DNA from 2 places in the Neobacillus sp. 114 genome. Region 1 is predicted to be linked to the other one. Evidence: riboswitches for the same ligand, from Rfam matches in the RefSeq annotation. Region 1 holds a riboswitch; the other holds the start of a gene.
The links. A riboswitch is a leader RNA that binds a small molecule or an ion and turns the genes downstream of it on or off. The one in region 1 is predicted to bind cyclic di-GMP.
Positions count from the first base shown of each region.

Region 2: it holds a riboswitch for cyclic di-GMP, as region 1 does, so the genes downstream of both, QNN06_RS16335 (hypothetical protein) here and folE (GTP cyclohydrolase I FolE) in region 1, are expected to answer to the same signal.

Region 1 is NZ_CP126144.1:5,680,155-5,688,028, reverse strand. It holds gene QNN06_RS27930 (2-hydroxyacid dehydrogenase) at 189-1,157, shown strand; cyclic di-GMP riboswitch class I at 1,561-1,649, shown strand; gene folE (GTP cyclohydrolase I FolE) at 1,759-2,376, shown strand; gene QNN06_RS27920 (6-carboxytetrahydropterin synthase) at 2,390-3,205, shown strand; gene QNN06_RS27915 (SDR family oxidoreductase) at 3,205-3,927, shown strand; gene QNN06_RS27910 (ATP-binding protein) at 3,945-4,901, shown strand; gene QNN06_RS27905 (alpha/beta hydrolase) at 4,876-5,964, shown strand; gene QNN06_RS27900 (hypothetical protein) at 5,954-6,193, shown strand; gene QNN06_RS27895 (class I adenylate-forming enzyme family protein) at 6,190-7,626, shown strand; gene QNN06_RS27890 (methyl-accepting chemotaxis protein) at 7,643-7,874, shown strand, end outside.
Region 2 is NZ_CP126144.1:3,333,721-3,341,594, forward strand. It holds gene QNN06_RS16305 (MFS transporter) at 1-496, opposite strand, end outside; gene QNN06_RS16310 (hypothetical protein) at 805-1,605, opposite strand; gene QNN06_RS16315 (methyltransferase domain-containing protein) at 1,637-2,818, opposite strand; gene QNN06_RS16320 (potassium channel family protein) at 2,996-3,706, opposite strand; gene QNN06_RS16325 (permease) at 3,897-4,790, shown strand; gene QNN06_RS16330 (TIGR03943 family putative permease subunit) at 4,804-5,682, shown strand; gene QNN06_RS16335 (hypothetical protein) at 5,753-5,968, opposite strand; cyclic di-GMP riboswitch class I at 5,998-6,081, opposite strand; gene QNN06_RS16340 (metallophosphoesterase family protein) at 6,321-7,538, opposite strand.

The DNA of each region.
Region 1 (7,874 bases):
AAACTCGTTTATTCCTAGGTTGAAGGCGGAGCTGAAGGCCCACGACTGCGAAGGGATTTCTAATTAGTTAGCAACTAGTAAGGATAAGGATAAAAATAAAGGGTAGGGTTCAGGATTCAATTTGTTCTATTAATTTATTTTGAAGTAGAATGGAGTAAATACGATTCTCTTGAAAGGTGGCGTGAAGGTTGAAGCAAACGGTTTATGTGACGAAGAAACTGCCGGAAGAACTCTATAGGAGGCTTTCAAGTCAGTTTGAGGTAAGAATGTGGGGAGAAGAAGAAACCCCTGTCCCAAGGGAGATCTTATTGAAGGAAGTAGCAGAAGTTGATGGCCTTTATTGTTTTATCACAGACACAATCGATAAAGAGGTTTTCGCGCAGGCTAAAAAGCTAAAGGTGGTCAGCACCTGCTCGGTTGGCTACAACCATATTGATGTCCAGGCTGCAGCTGAAAAGGGTGTCAAGGTGGGTTATACACCCGGTGTTTTGACAGAAACGACGGCCGATCTCACGTTTGCCTTATTAATGGCCACAGCACGGAGGGTGGTGGAGGCCTCGAACATATTACATAACGGAAAGTGGGGCTCATGGTCCCTCATGCAAATGACCGGCCAGGATATCTACGGAGCTACCCTCGGAATTATTGGTTTGGGGAGGATTGGCGAAGCCCTTGTGAAACGGGCGAAGGGCTTTGATATGAAGGTTCTTTACAATAGCCGAACACGCAAGCCGGAAAAAGAGGCAGAGCTCGGAATCGAGTACGTTGACCTCAAAGGCCTACTTCATCAGTCTGATTTTGTCTGCCTCATGCTTCCATACAGCGCCGAGGTGCATCATCTTATCGGCAGAGAAGAATTAGCTCTTATGAAAAAGAACGCAATTCTCATCAATACGGCCAGGGGCGGGATTGTTGATGAGGACGCTTTGTACGAAGCTTTAAATAACGGGATCATCTGGGGCGCTGGCCTTGATGTTTTTGAGCAGGAGCCGGTTTCGCTAAATAACCCTTTGTTAACCCTGCCAAACGTAGTAGCACTCCCGCACATTGGCAGTGCCAGCGTTCAAACACGCTTGGGAATGGCCCATATGGCCGCTGACAATTTAATTCATGTGTTAAATGGGAATGTAGGAAAAGCGAACGTTGTCCGAAATTAATTTTAAAAAAGGAGGACCTTACACGGATCCTCCTTTTTGCCTATTTTTAAAGCATATATCCCTTCGTTTTGCGTTTTATAGGCGAATTTATTTTTATACATCTCCCGATCGGCGAGTTCCTGGATGACATCATCCTACAAAACAAGAAAAATATTTTTATAAGCCTACTCAAGTGGGATTATTTGATACATTTCCACGGTCTCCACATCCTCAATATCTCCTTTATCGAAAAGTACCGCTTCGCAACTTTATTTCTCAGCATAACAGGGAACCCTTAAATACATTCCTCCAGTGCATGATACAAGTCTGAATCATTTAATCCCAAGAGTTTATTAAAGCTTATTAAATTTACTCTTCCAAGCTGGATTTTTCATAGTATAATTATACTATGAAAATAGTAATGAATTGATAAAGGCAAACTTATCGAAAGGTAAGGACGCAAAGCTACGAGTCTAAAGTCTGAAAAAGGGCCATGATCGTCGGGTTGCCAGAAAATACAATATATTTGTGTCTATTTGGCTATCCCTATTTTTTGGATAGCCTTTTTATTTTTTAGAAAAAGCAATTCAATAAAAAATACAAAAAAGAGAAGGGTTAGACAATGTTTAAAATTGAAACAGCTTTAAGGGACAATCATGATCGTAAAAATAATTTTACAACACCAAATAATGCGGTAATCGAAGAAGCAATGCGTACAATTCTATCTGAATTGGGTGAAGATGTCACCCGTGAAGGTTTACTTGATACACCAAAACGTGTAGCAAAAATGTATCGTGAGGTATTTCAAGGGATTGGGGTAGACCCGGAATCAGCATTAACAACTACATTTAAAGAAGACTATGACGGGATCGTAACGGTAAAAGATATTACCTACTATACATTCTGTGAACATCACATCATTCCTTTTTTCGGAAAAGTGCATGTTGGCTACATCCCAGATGGAAGGGTCGTTGGTTTATCAAAGTTTGCCAGACTGGTAGAGTTAGTTTCTCAGCGTCCGCAAGTACAAGAACGCATGACCAAGCAAATTGCTGATGCAATCATGAATGTTCTTAAACCAAAGGGCGTGATTGTAACGGTTGAAGGACAGCATTTATGTATGTGTGCAAGAGGAGTAAAGAAACCAGGCACTTCCACAGTAACAACCATTAAGAAAGGTGTTTTTGCTGAATCAATCGCACTTTGTGAAGAATTTGAACGTTCAATTGCAAGAAGTTAAGGGGGGAGTATCAGTGCTCTATTTATCAAGAAGGGTCGATTTTTCAGCGACTCATACGTACCATAATCAAGAGTGGAGTGAAGAGGAGAACTTAGCTACTTTTGGAAAATGCTACAATCCAAATGGTCATGGACATGATTATAAATTAGAGGTAATGGTTCGAGGGAACCTTGATCAAAAAAAAGGCATTGTGGTGAATACAGTAGATATCAAGAAAATCGTTAGCAGCTTTCTTCAAGAGTTAGACGGGGTATTTTTAGATAAAGAGCATCCTTATTTCAAAGAAAATATACCAACAACTGAGAATCTCGTAAATTATATATGGGATTCCATTAAAGATTCCTTCGAGGGGTGCGAATTGTATCGCCTAAGGCTCTTTGAAAATCACTATCTATCAGCTGAAAGGGTGTTATCTGGCATGACATATTTAACAAGAAAATATCATTTTTCTGCCGCACATAGATTACATAGTATTCATCTCTCAGACCAAGAGAATAAAGATTTATTCGGCAAATGCAATAACCCAAATGGCCATGGACATAATTACTATGTTGATGTACAAGTACAGGGCAATCCAAGCCCTCAAACTGGGATGATTATGAATTTAAAGGATTTGGACGAAATTGTAGAACGCGAGGTTTTGGATAAATTTGATCATAAGCACTTAAATCTGGATACAGAGGAGTTTAAAGAATTAAATCCAACATCAGAAGTATTGGCATTGGTAATATATAAGCTTTTAAAACCTTATATACCCGATCTGCATAAGGTTGGCGTATGGGAGACAGAGAAGAATTATTTCGAGTATTTTGGTGAGGGTGAGTATTGATGTTCAATGAACATACGCTTAGGGATAAAAATATTGCCATAACAGGAGCCACTAGAGGGATTGGCAGAGCATCAGCAGCTCTTCTTTCATGTCTTGGTGCCAATTTGTTGATTGGAGCAAGAAATACGGAAGAACTCAGGGAGTTTTCTGAGAGTATGTTACCAAACAAAGTCGTTGCACAGTATTTAGATGTAGAAGATGAAAACTCCATCAAAGATTTCCTGAATAGAGGGATATCAAGTTTTGGAAAAATAGATGCACTTATTAATTGTGCAGGATATGGGAATTTTAATTCGTTCTTAGACTTATCAACAGAAGACTTTGACCGTATGATTGCCATTAATTTAAGAGGTACTTTCCTAACTTCAAAACATTTTGCCAAACACATGGTTGAAAACAAAAGCGGGCAAATCATCAATATCAATTCCATTGCAGGGACAACCGCATTAGAAGGATGTTCTGGATATTCTGCATCAAAGTTTGGCTTGTTAGGGCTATCCAGGGTCATGCAGCAAGAATTGCGATCCAAAGGGGTCTATGTAACGAGTATTTTACCGGGTTCTGTTAAAACATCCTTTTGGGATCATATCCCACAGCATCCAGATTTTAATCAAATGATTCCACAAGAAACAATCGCAAGACACATCGTATCTATTCTTTGTCAGCCAGATGGAGCAGTAGTTGACGAAGTGACAATCATGCCACCTTTAGGGATTCTATAAGGCTGGAGGGAGAAAGGTTGAAACCGCTTCTAAACAGACTAATAGGTGGAAAAGGGACACAGCCAACACAAGAAGAACAGCCTATCCCGTTAACGATAGACTCCATAGCAGAACATCAAAGAGCATCAATAGTTGGATGGGTGGCTAATAAATTAGGCCAACAATTGAACCTAGAGCAGGCAAATAAAGGCGTATTTATCAACGAAGTGTTACATAAAAACATTGAAGTATTAGATTTAGATATGCAAGAAGACTTTATTTTCCATCTAGCTAATATAATGATTTCTTGGATTGAAAAGGACGAGGATGTTTATCTCAATTTAAAACAAATGAATTTAGGAAGGAATAACCATCAGGCATTACTGGAAGTCTATGAAATCATCAAGTCTAACCAAAACTTATACTTCAATCGAAAATCACCCGATGAGAAGGAAGCAACAGAAGAAGATAAAATATGGGAAGTTTACCGGGATGTACTCCATGCCGCAAGTCAGCAAAAATTTCTTTTAGCGCGGGAAGAGGAAATAAAGCCTTATACAGAAGGTACCATTATTTGTAATGAGCCTGTTGTGGAAAAGTCTGATATTCCTAGGGTAAGAAACAAAGCAAAAGAAGATTTGGAAAAATTAGGGATACCGAAATCTAAAATTCTAAGCTATGTCCTTTTAATCTCTGAAGCTGTCACTAATATAATAAAACACGCTAAGGATGGCAGACTTCTAATTACAAAGACTGACAATTCGCTCAGTATCGTGATTGAGGATACAGGTCCAGGTTTCCCACTAAAAATACTACCATATACAGTCTTAACTGCGGGTTATTCTACCAAGAAATCGCTAGGTCAGGGGTTTACATTAATGCTGAAATTAGCATCTCGCGTGCTGTTGGAGACCTCACCAAACGGTTCTACAATTGTTTTAATATTCAAGGAAAATGAGGGTGAAGAACGTGAACAAATCGCAAAAGCCACTTAAGAAAATGTCTACAGAGGTTATCATCGAAAAAACCATTTTTGCCAGTGTGATGAACAATGGCTTTTGGAATCGTTGGATTGCACATGGAATTGATGAAGATTTTATTAAAGAAAGTAAGCCTAAAATGATATCTTTAGACGGATGGACAGGGACATTAGCTAATAAAGCCCAAGAATATTCAAATCGAGCAAAAAGCTTGGTTGAATCAAATGATTTTCTTCAAGCAGAACAGAACTACCGTAAGGCTGGTCTTTATTACAATCTTGCCTCGTGGGTTTACCCAGAACCTAACGGTGCCAGAGCAAAATGGTATAAACAATGCCTAGAACAATTTGACCTTGCGGATCATGTGTCCGAGGACAAGATTACCCGTCACACCCTTACCTTTAATGATAAACAATACGGAGGTCGAGTACGCATCCCAAACGGCTCTATTGCAGGGGTCGTTATCCTTGTAATCCCGGGGGATTCTACGAAGGAGGAATTTTGCACCTATGAACAAGACTTTGCTAGAGAAGGCTTCATAGTCATTAATTTTGATGGAACAGGTCAAGGTGAAACTTTTCTCTTACATGGTCACAAGGCAGATTTTGAGTCTTGGGACCAATTTACAAAGGGATTGATCGAGTTTACAGCTACTAACTTCCCTAATTTGTCTATCAATCTTTTTGGTACAAGTTCAGGTGGTGCATGGGCAATGGAAGCAAGTAAACACCCACTTGTATCAAAAATAGTAACAGTAAGTCCACCTACTAAGTATGTATCAACTATTAAACTGCCAGATTATTTTAGAGTACGTATGGGAAATGTGTTGGTGGATAGTGACATTGGACATATGCCTTCTTTTGACAATGTATCAGAGATTGATAACATTCTCGTATTTCACGGAGGGAAGGATTTGTTAATTGACGGTGACGAGTTAATGGAGGTCTATAACCGTTTTGGACAAGAAAAACGTTTCATAACGTATGAAGATGAAGGTCACTGTTGCGATTTTAAATTAGGTGAGATTCGCAGCCGTTCTGCAGAATGGTTTAGAGGGGTAAATATCAATGAAATTTAATGATTTTTGTAAAACAATGTTCGACTTGCTTGAGCTAGAACAAGTCGAAGTTTTCAAAGAAACAAATCTGAAAGATGAGTTAAACGTGGATTCACTTCAAATGGTTAATTTAACCACGAGTTTGGCAGAACACTATCATATTCCATTTGGTTTCTTTATTAAAAATGCGGATAAGGTTGGGACTGTTGGTGGTTTATACACAATTGTTAAGGAGGGGGCCACGCAATGAGTTTTTACAGTAAGGTTCTAGAAGGTATAGACAATGATAATATATCTTTTTCCAATATAAATGGCAGTTACACTGCCGGAGAATTAAAAGGTAATGTTGCTAAGTATGAAGAAATGTTAGGTTTCAAAAACCTAGAGGGGTATAGAGTTGCGCTTTTAATCGATTCAATTGAGTGTTATTTACCTTTGTTTCTAGCAGTGAATAAACTAAAAGGTACCGTAGTACCTTTAAGTTTGCAGTTTAGACATGATGATTTGCATAGAGTATTAGATTCTCTTGACCCGCACATTATTTTTACGATTAATGAGAATTCAGGTTTTTCCTTTTCAACTACTATGAAGAATTGGGCAGAAGGTAGAGAAACAAAAACAACCATTTACACTTCAGAAGATTATGTTGAATGGGAAGAGCATACCTTTGGATCTTCTATCAAGGTAGTATCCAATCTCTCTGGGGGATTTATTTCATTCACATCAGGCAGCACAGGTCAACCTAAAGGTATCGTGTTCAGTGATAGTGCAGTTGACCATATCTTTAATTGCTATGCTGAAAGTTATGGATTAAAAGCAACGGACAGTGTATTTGTTTATTCAGCAACAAGCACCGTCTATGGGTTATTGGCTATGAACACCGTCCTAAGGGGTGGGGCGAAACTAGTAACTGCAGATGGATTTGACCTTATCAAAATCATAGACACGATGGAGAAAACGAAGTGCAATAAGATTACGACAACGCCATCTATCTTTAAGACAATCTATAATTTTGCTAGTAAATTAAAACCCGAAGTGTTAAAAGGGTTGGAGTTAGTTTGCGTTATCGGTGAGAAAGTGACACCAAGCTTTGTAGGTAACTTCCCTTTAATGGAAAATTGCCTATTTTTATCTTACTATGGCAGTTCAGAAGCAGGCCCTATTGCAGATGGGTTGATCAATGAGGATGCAGAAGAGATAGAACTTTCCCTAGTAAAAGGGGCGGAGCCTAAAATAATGGATGATGAATTATGGATAAAAACGGGAGGTATGTTCACTGAATACTATAATAGTCCGTCATTAACACAAGAAGCTTTTGAAGATGGTTGGTTTAAGACAGGCGATTTAGTAGAGTTCACTTCTGATCGGACATTCAAGATCATAGGGCGTAAGAAGGATGTAATCAAGAAGGGTGGAATGCAAGTCGTTTCCAGTGAGGTGGAAAACTTCTTATCATCTATAGATGGGGTGAAAAATGTCGCAGTAGCAGGAGCGCCCCATGAAATATACGGTGAACAAGTGGTGGCTTTCGTGGTAGCTGAAGGGGTAACGGCTAAAGATATTCGTTCCTATTGCACAGGTCGAATTTCGGCATATAAAATCCCGGATAAAGTGGTATTTGTAGATGAGCTCCCTTTAACTCATGGGAAGGTTGATAAAGTAAAATTAAAATCATTGGTCTAGCGTGGAGGAAGAATTTATGGCAGCAAAAAAAGCTAGCAGTACATTAAAAAGACAATTTACAACCCGAATGCTGATCGTTCTTATCATTATTCTAAGTTGTTCGAGTGTATTTCAATATGTATATTTGAGCAAGAAAATTGAGTCTGACGTAGCGTTAGAGGCTAACAAAGTAAGTGAAAGTATTGAACAAGGTATTAATGAAACAGATGTAGCATCTAAAGCTATTGAACTTCAGTTAGATTTAAAAT
Region 2 (7,874 bases), 2.3 Mb from region 1:
AGCCGACAAGGCCGATCATCCATGTTTCAACGGGTGTCAAAATCGCAATACCCGCCATTCCTCCGGTCGTCAAATAAAAAAGGACCTTCCCTCTTTGGCGGACAAACCATTTGCTAACAATCGGAGATAAGGTGATATTGCTTAAAAAGGAAAGCCCTATCGACAGGAACACACCAAAAGAGAGGAAAAAGGAAAGCATCCCCTTGGAATAAACCGTCCATATCGTAGAAATACATACAATGGCCAACCCGATCAACAAAACAATACGGGTATTAAAAATTTTTAAAAGAAAACCTGCTAGCACCATTCCAATCCCATAAACAAGCATTCCGACGGAAACAACGAGCGAAATTTCAGTTCGCGACAATTTTAAATCTTCCATGATTGGATTTATAAAAGGTCCGATTCCCATCCTCATTCCTGTTGTAAGCAAACCGATAATGGATGCTGAAATGACAATATACCAGCCAAAATAGAGTTGTTTGTCTTTATTCATGTTGTACACCTGCTTCCATTTCACAAAAGAACCCAATACAAACGTACCTTAACATCACTTCGCATCCTTCCTTCGATAGCCATAAAAAGATAGAAATTCCACATCACGATCCAATTAATGATTTTAATATCATATCCCTTTAAGTAAACATTATAATTAACTATTCCGAAAATTACAAAATCAAAAACTATCTTCGAACACAAAAGTTTATTTTTTTAGGCAAATAAAAAAAGACAAACTTTATTAGATTTGTCTTTTTGGTTTGGAAAAATTCTTGATCTGACTACAATACCCGGATTGCCCTACTTTTATTTTTCAACTTCGACCAACCCATCTGCACTGAGAACTCGTTCTATTTGTAAAAGAATCTGTATAAATTCCTTATAATCGTGATAGATTTTTTCCTGAGAATGGGCTGTATTGTTTCGTAATTCCTCAATTTTCCTGAAAAATTCCTTGCATTGACTATTTGATTCAAAGCCCAGCTTCTCGACTAATTTTGGCGTTTTCCGAATGATCGTGCCTTTATCGGATAACTGTAAATTGTCCACCAAAGTCAGGGCTTCATTTGTTGCTAACCGCTCTTCCAAAAGCTCTTTAGCTTTGGTTAATCTTGATTCTGTTAACTTATCAGCCCAGCTGTCATCCGGATAAAATTCTTTAATAACTGAAATGATGTACATTTCCAGAAGTGAAACGAAACTGAAGGCTAGCATCCTTATTGGCTGCTTTTGTAAATCGGCCACCGTGACGATCCTGGTAACTTTGTTCTTTTCAAGGATAAAGGTGAATTCTCTCTCCTGAAAAATATCCAGCAAATCAATCAAAGAAGTGGAATCTGAGATAAGGTTATCGGCATGAAAATCCTCAACAAACTCACTTATGATTCCTTCTTTTTTTATATCTTCTCTTTTTACGTATCCAATAAGTTTTCCGCACTGATTAACCCCATAAATATCAAAATCGCGATCAAACATTTCCTTTTTAACAGCGACTGCATCATCTTCCGCTTCACATGTCTTGATCTCTTCTGAAAGCAATTCCACTGTCAGATTATTTTCATAAATATCTCTTAATTTCCGATAACCTTTTAGGGCATTGGATTTCAACCGTGACTCCCCCTTCCTGATAAATCAGCTTTTATTCTGGACGGTCTTTCAGGCTGTCGTACTTTACAATCGGTCCTAGGTGACTGAACTGCCCTGCTGCCTGCTCCATTAGCAACTCTGCCTCTCCGTATTTCCCAGCAGGAAGAATGTCCAAATGTCTATGCCCCATATTACCATAGCTATAAACAAGCAGAAAATCATTCGTTTCCCAAAGTTCAAATCGATACATAAACCAGTGGTTGGGCACAGCCAAATACTGCCCTGATTTAAATGTTTTCTCTCCTAGTCGGTGAAAGGCAAACTCCGCATTCACCGTGGTATATGATTGGCCAGCCTCTATTATGAGTGGCTGATTTTTCGTATATAGGTGTTCCATCCCTTCCAAAGTGGAAAGTCCTGTTTCCTTTTTTGTCGCTACAATGATAGGGGATTGCTTTTTTGTTCTAAAATCATAATAGTCGAGGATCTCACTGTCGCTCCATTGTACATGAAGATTTGCTTCTTTTAGCAAATTTGCCCACTTCCCGACATCTGCCGGGTTTTCCAATCGCTCACAAGAGAGATAGGTTCCGTCCGGAGTTAAAAAGAAGTCGACAATTTGTAAATACCAGCTGTCGCCGAACGTTGGTTTTTCCTTCAGGTGATCTGGCAGCGACCAATATTTTTGAATGAAAATGGGCCCCATAATCTCATGAAAGCTGCGTACCGAAATAATCACATCAAAAGAGTGCTTAGAAAAATGATCGAGGAGCTCCATAAAGTCAATTCTATAAAAGCTTACATTAGAAAGGCCTAGCTGCTTGGCCAACCGCTTGGCACACCGGATTCCATTTTCGGACTGGTCGACCCCGATGATTTCCGCATCAGGAAAAAGCTTAGCATACCAGCATGCCGACAATCCATTATCACACCCGATTTCCAAAATTCTATTTGGCTTTAATTGTTTTTGCTGGCTTACCCAGGTGAGCAATGACTTGTGAAAGGACATCGTCCACGATTCTGCTGCTAAACTAAATGCCAGAGTTTGATTCTTCACATCATATATGTTCCCTTTCCTTTTGCGGGAAATAAGCGGTTCCAGTTCCTCTGCCAAGACGGAATCAACAGCAGTGACGTGCTTCCAAAAGGCGAGCTTACTTTTGCATTCTTTGATTCCGAGTGAATTAAAATAGTCGTCAATATTGGGTTTCTTTTGTTTCGTCTCAATTGACATACAATTATCTCCAGTTTATTAAAATCATTACTTATTATTAGGACTTGGTATTAAAAATAGTTAGTATAATATTAATCGTTTTTTATTATTTTTTCAAAAAATTTTATCAATCAATATTGAAAAAGTGCCAGGGACGATCAACAGGTTGGTCGTTCCTGGCACTAATCAGGAAAAGCGTTAGCTCTTCTTTTGTTCTTCTTGATAAGCCTTCAACTGCTCTATCATCACGAGAAGCTCTGGTTCACTAATGGTTGGGTAGTCGTCAATTTTATCTCTTACGTATTTCAATTGGTCGGGCAGATCCGTTTTTTTATTTGAAAAAAGCGAGGCAACCGTTCCTGTTACAACACCTATTAAACCGATTCCGACGAACATAAGTACACTTGCAATTAATCGTCCAACAGTTGTCTCCGGGTATAAATCCCCATACCCTACCGTTGTGGTGGTCACGACAGTCCACCACAGGGCATCACCATAGCTGTCAAAGCTAGGTTCAATCCAGGCCATTGGAATGGCTGTCAGAAATAACAACGCAATAACGGTTATAAATAATTTATCAAAACGGTATTTTTCAATCAAAAGATCTAGAAGCGAATTATTTCTTTTCACTACGAGGATGAGCCGGACCAAGCGGATAAGGCGGATTAAACGAAGGGTTCTAAATAATTGATCGACGGGTATTAGTGCAAGTAGTTCTATCGGGTGATTCTTGACAAATCCCCATTTATTTTTGCTTAACATCAACCGTATCACATAATCGACAGCGAAAAGCCCCCATATAAACCAGCCCAAAACATAATCTTCCCGCTCGGGCAATTCAGCGGCCAAAGAAAAAATAATCAGACCCGCTAGCAGACATTCATAAACAAAACCAATCTTCCTTTTCAACTTACCTCCCCCCTTTCTAAAAGAAATTCCCCATTTACCTAATTAATATTAAGGGAAAAGCTTAGTAGAATACAAGGTTTAATGATGCATGGGGACGGTTCTCGTGCATCACTTCCACTTTTGGAAATAAAACATATAACTATTTGTCTTCCTATCTGTTATAATTGCTATGTTTTTTTATAGCTTTTTCATTTCAGGAGGTTCTCCTATGAATCAATTATTGCAATTAAACACGATATTTATCAGTATCATAATAGAAGCAATTCCTTTTATTGTGATTGGAGCTTTTGTGGCGGCTTTAATCGAAGTATTTGTGTCGGAGAATATGATTGTTCGTATCATGCCGAAAAATAAGATTCTTTCGGTAATAACTGCTAGTTTAGTAGGCGCAATATTTCCAGGCTGTGAGTGCGGGATTGTTCCCATTACGAAAAGATTAGTTGAAAAAGGTGTGGCCCTTCCCGCCGCGATTTCGTTTATGCTCACCGGTCCGATTATCAATCCGATTGTTCTTTTTTCAACGTATATCGCCTTTGGTAATAGCTGGACGATGGTTTGGTATCGAGCTGGGTTTGCCATCGTGGTTTCTATCTTAGTTGGGATTGTTCTTTCTTTTGTCGTTAAAACAAATCAATTGAGAATGAACGCTGACGAACATGTTCATGTCCATGACCATTCGAAACAAAATACGAAGCAAAAATTGGTCAGTGTGATCACGCATACCATCGATGAATTTTTCCACGTTGGAAAGTACTTGGTGATGGGTTCGTTAATCGCTTCAGCGATGCAAACCTATATTCCGACTTCGACATTGGCGACTCTTGGACATTCAAAAGTAGCGGGTGTTCTTGTCATGATGGCGCTGGCGTTCATTTTGTCAATTTGTTCTGAAGCGGATGCGTTTGTTGCTTCGTCTTTCAGAAACACATTTTCACAAAGTTCAATTGTGACGTTCTTGGTGTTTGGTGCAATGGTTGACATCAAGAACCTGCTGATGATGTTCGGAACGTTTAAGCCAAAATTCGTCATCCTGCTTGTTTCGTTAATTTCAGCATTCGTATTTATCGGGTCATTACTACTGTAAAGGAGGGGGAAAAATGTTTCGCGTCGTGATTTTATTATTGTTTACCAACTTGTTTTTCTATTTACATTTATCAGGAAACATTTCTAAGTATATCAATATGAAGTATTCCTTTCTTTCCTACAGTATGATTTATGCGTTATTTTTCCTGACTATTGTAGAAGGAATCAGATGGTATCTTAAAGAGAAAAAGTCGGAGAAGCAATTGGAATGTGTTGAATGCCATCATGATCATGCACATGAACATGATCATGACCATAAAAAACCGTCGTTTGGGAAAAAACTAAAAAGAACAGTTTCTTATACGATGATTATTCTTCCCGCTTTGACAGGAGTGTTTTTGCCGGTTGCGACTCTTGATTCACAATTAGTTAATGCCAAAGGATTTAGTTTCCCTACATTAGAAGACGGGGCCGACCGTTATGGCATGCACCAAATTTTAAATCCGGACATGAGTAAATTTATGGGTCAGGATGCGTTTACGGAATTGGTTAAAAAGGAATTCAAATCGTATAAAGGAAATGACCATATTACCCTAACAGATGAGGACTATTTAAAAGGTCTGGAAGTCATCTATAACTATTCCGGTGAGTTTGTTGGGAAAACCGTAACGATGAAGGGTTTTTCATATAACGGTCCGGGGTTAAACGGCAACCAAATCTTTTTATTCCGGTTTGGGATTATCCACTGTATTGCCGACTCTGGTGTGTTTGGGATGATGATTCAATTCCCTGAAAATGTCCACATTCCAAATGATCAGTGGTACGAGGTTACGGGAACGGTGGACACGATGTATTACCAGCCTTTTAAAATGAAAATCCCTATTTTAAAAGTGACGGATTATAAAATTATTGAGCAGCCAAAAGATGCTTATGTTTATAGGAATAGTTTTTAATATAAAAAAGAAAGCTCCAAGCACTTTAAAAAGTCCTTGGAGCTTTCTTTTTCGAGTGGCTTCTCCACCTCTAATCAGAAAAGCCAGAGTGGAAAAACGTCTTTTTTCTATCGTAGCGTTCTAAGGCAACCAAAAATAACCTTCTCTTCAACAATTCATTTTCTAACAATTTATAATTTTTGTCTGCCATTTTTAGTAATGCCGTTATGTACCCCTCTATAATATTTTCATCACTAAGTTCCACCACATCCAATTCAAATTCTTTGTCACAAGCATAAGTAGTCAAATTGAAATCCCCCTAAAATATCTACTATTTTAGGCAGCTCAGCCATCGTAGTTACAAACCTTAGACCTGAAGCTTTGCGTCCCAACCTTTCGAGTGGTTTGCCTTTTTCTAAATAAACTAATTATTTATATTATATTACAATTTTTTCAAATATTACATAACAAAAATTTTTTCTGGCAAACATAACCAAGAAAAGTGACAGTTTTAAATTTGTTTCCATTGTTAACATCCCTGCCAGCTTTCGTATTGGCAGGGATGTTAAATAAAACTATAATTTTTTTAAACGTCCAGTTTGGATTTGAATTGATTACGTTATGAAAAAAATAATCGAATTGAATTCAATTCCTAAGATCTATCTTCTTACCACTTTTTCATTCTTTTTGCCTTCATCTATTGGCCCAGGTGCAATACTTTGGTCATTGGCTGTCAAATCGATGCCATAATCTTTAGCAAACACCATATGAGTTTCCACCAGCACGTCCTTTGAGTTTTCGTCTAAATTGAAAACCCTGGCACCGCGCAATCTGTTTCGATCAGCCCCCGAAAGGCCGTATGCACCAAAACCAGTGCTGCCGGAATAGCCGAGCAGGATTCCATAATAGTTACCCATATAAGTATTAACGTGGTCATGACCGCAGAAGACCCCCTTGACATCTCCTCTTTCCAGCATAGCTGAAAACATTCCGCTGTTGATTGGCCCCGGACATTCCTCTTCATTTCTTTCTCCAACGATTTTGTGTTTGTTTACAGCATTTGCGTGATCTGCATCCGTTCTTCCGTCCACACTTCCGAACCACATAAATCTATGTTCCCAGAGTGGGATATGAATAAATACAAGCGATGGAACCTTGTGCCCCCATTGCTGCTCCAGTTTTTTCGATGTCTCATAATACCAGCTGACCTGGTTCATACGAAGCCAGTCCCATGTCGGGTATCCTTGAAAATTTTGTCCCGCAATCGTTTGAGGGGCATATCTTCCACTGTCAAGCAGCCAAAGGTTGAATGCCGCATCTGTACCTTTAGAATTTTTGATAAGAAGATTCATGTTTCCAGTACCCGTAATGTCTTTAACCCCAGGTGTGTTCATATTGTATCGGTAAGACATATAAATGCCCAACATGTCCTCCTCATTTAGGCCGCTTTTCGGAGTGGAATCCTCATCATGATTTCCGTATGTAATGGCCCACTTAATCCCTCTTTGCTCCATCGGCTGCGCCACATTGTTGATGGCTTGTTTCATTTCGGTAGGGGTGTCACAGCCCCCAGTGATGTTGTCTCCGTTAAGGACCACAAAATCCGGTTTCTCTGTATCAAGGACTTTTTCCATAAGCTGTATGGTACGGCGGTCAATATTTTCATCATCCTGTGTATCATTAAACTGCACGATCTTGAATTTTCCGTCTGGATTAAATTGAAGTTTCATATCATTATTTAATTCGGCATAAGCTGTCCCAGTAAACAAATCTTTTGGAAGGCCAGCTGCTCCCAGTGTTAAGGCGAGTGTACCTATTCCCCCTATTTTAATAAATTTTCTTCTGTCCATCTCCTTGTGTGAATCTAAATTACTCATAGCAAATCCTCCTCAAGTTTTTATGTGCACAGTTTAAAAAATATATCTATTAATAAAATAGCAAGGAGATTTTAATTCTCTATATGGCTTTTGTAAATTATTGATTATAAATTGGTAAAGAATTCAAGACATAAATAAATCCACCTGAGCCCAGCTACTCGAGGTGGATTTATTTTTATTAAATTCGCAATCAAGGTCAGTTGTTTCACATAAAAAACATGTGATTGGGCCACCCTGTTTTCATTTGACTATTTATTACTTATGTCACTTTTACAATGGTTATAAAAAATATTTGTCCCGTCCAGTTATGAGTTAGACTCCTAAATCAGCATTCTA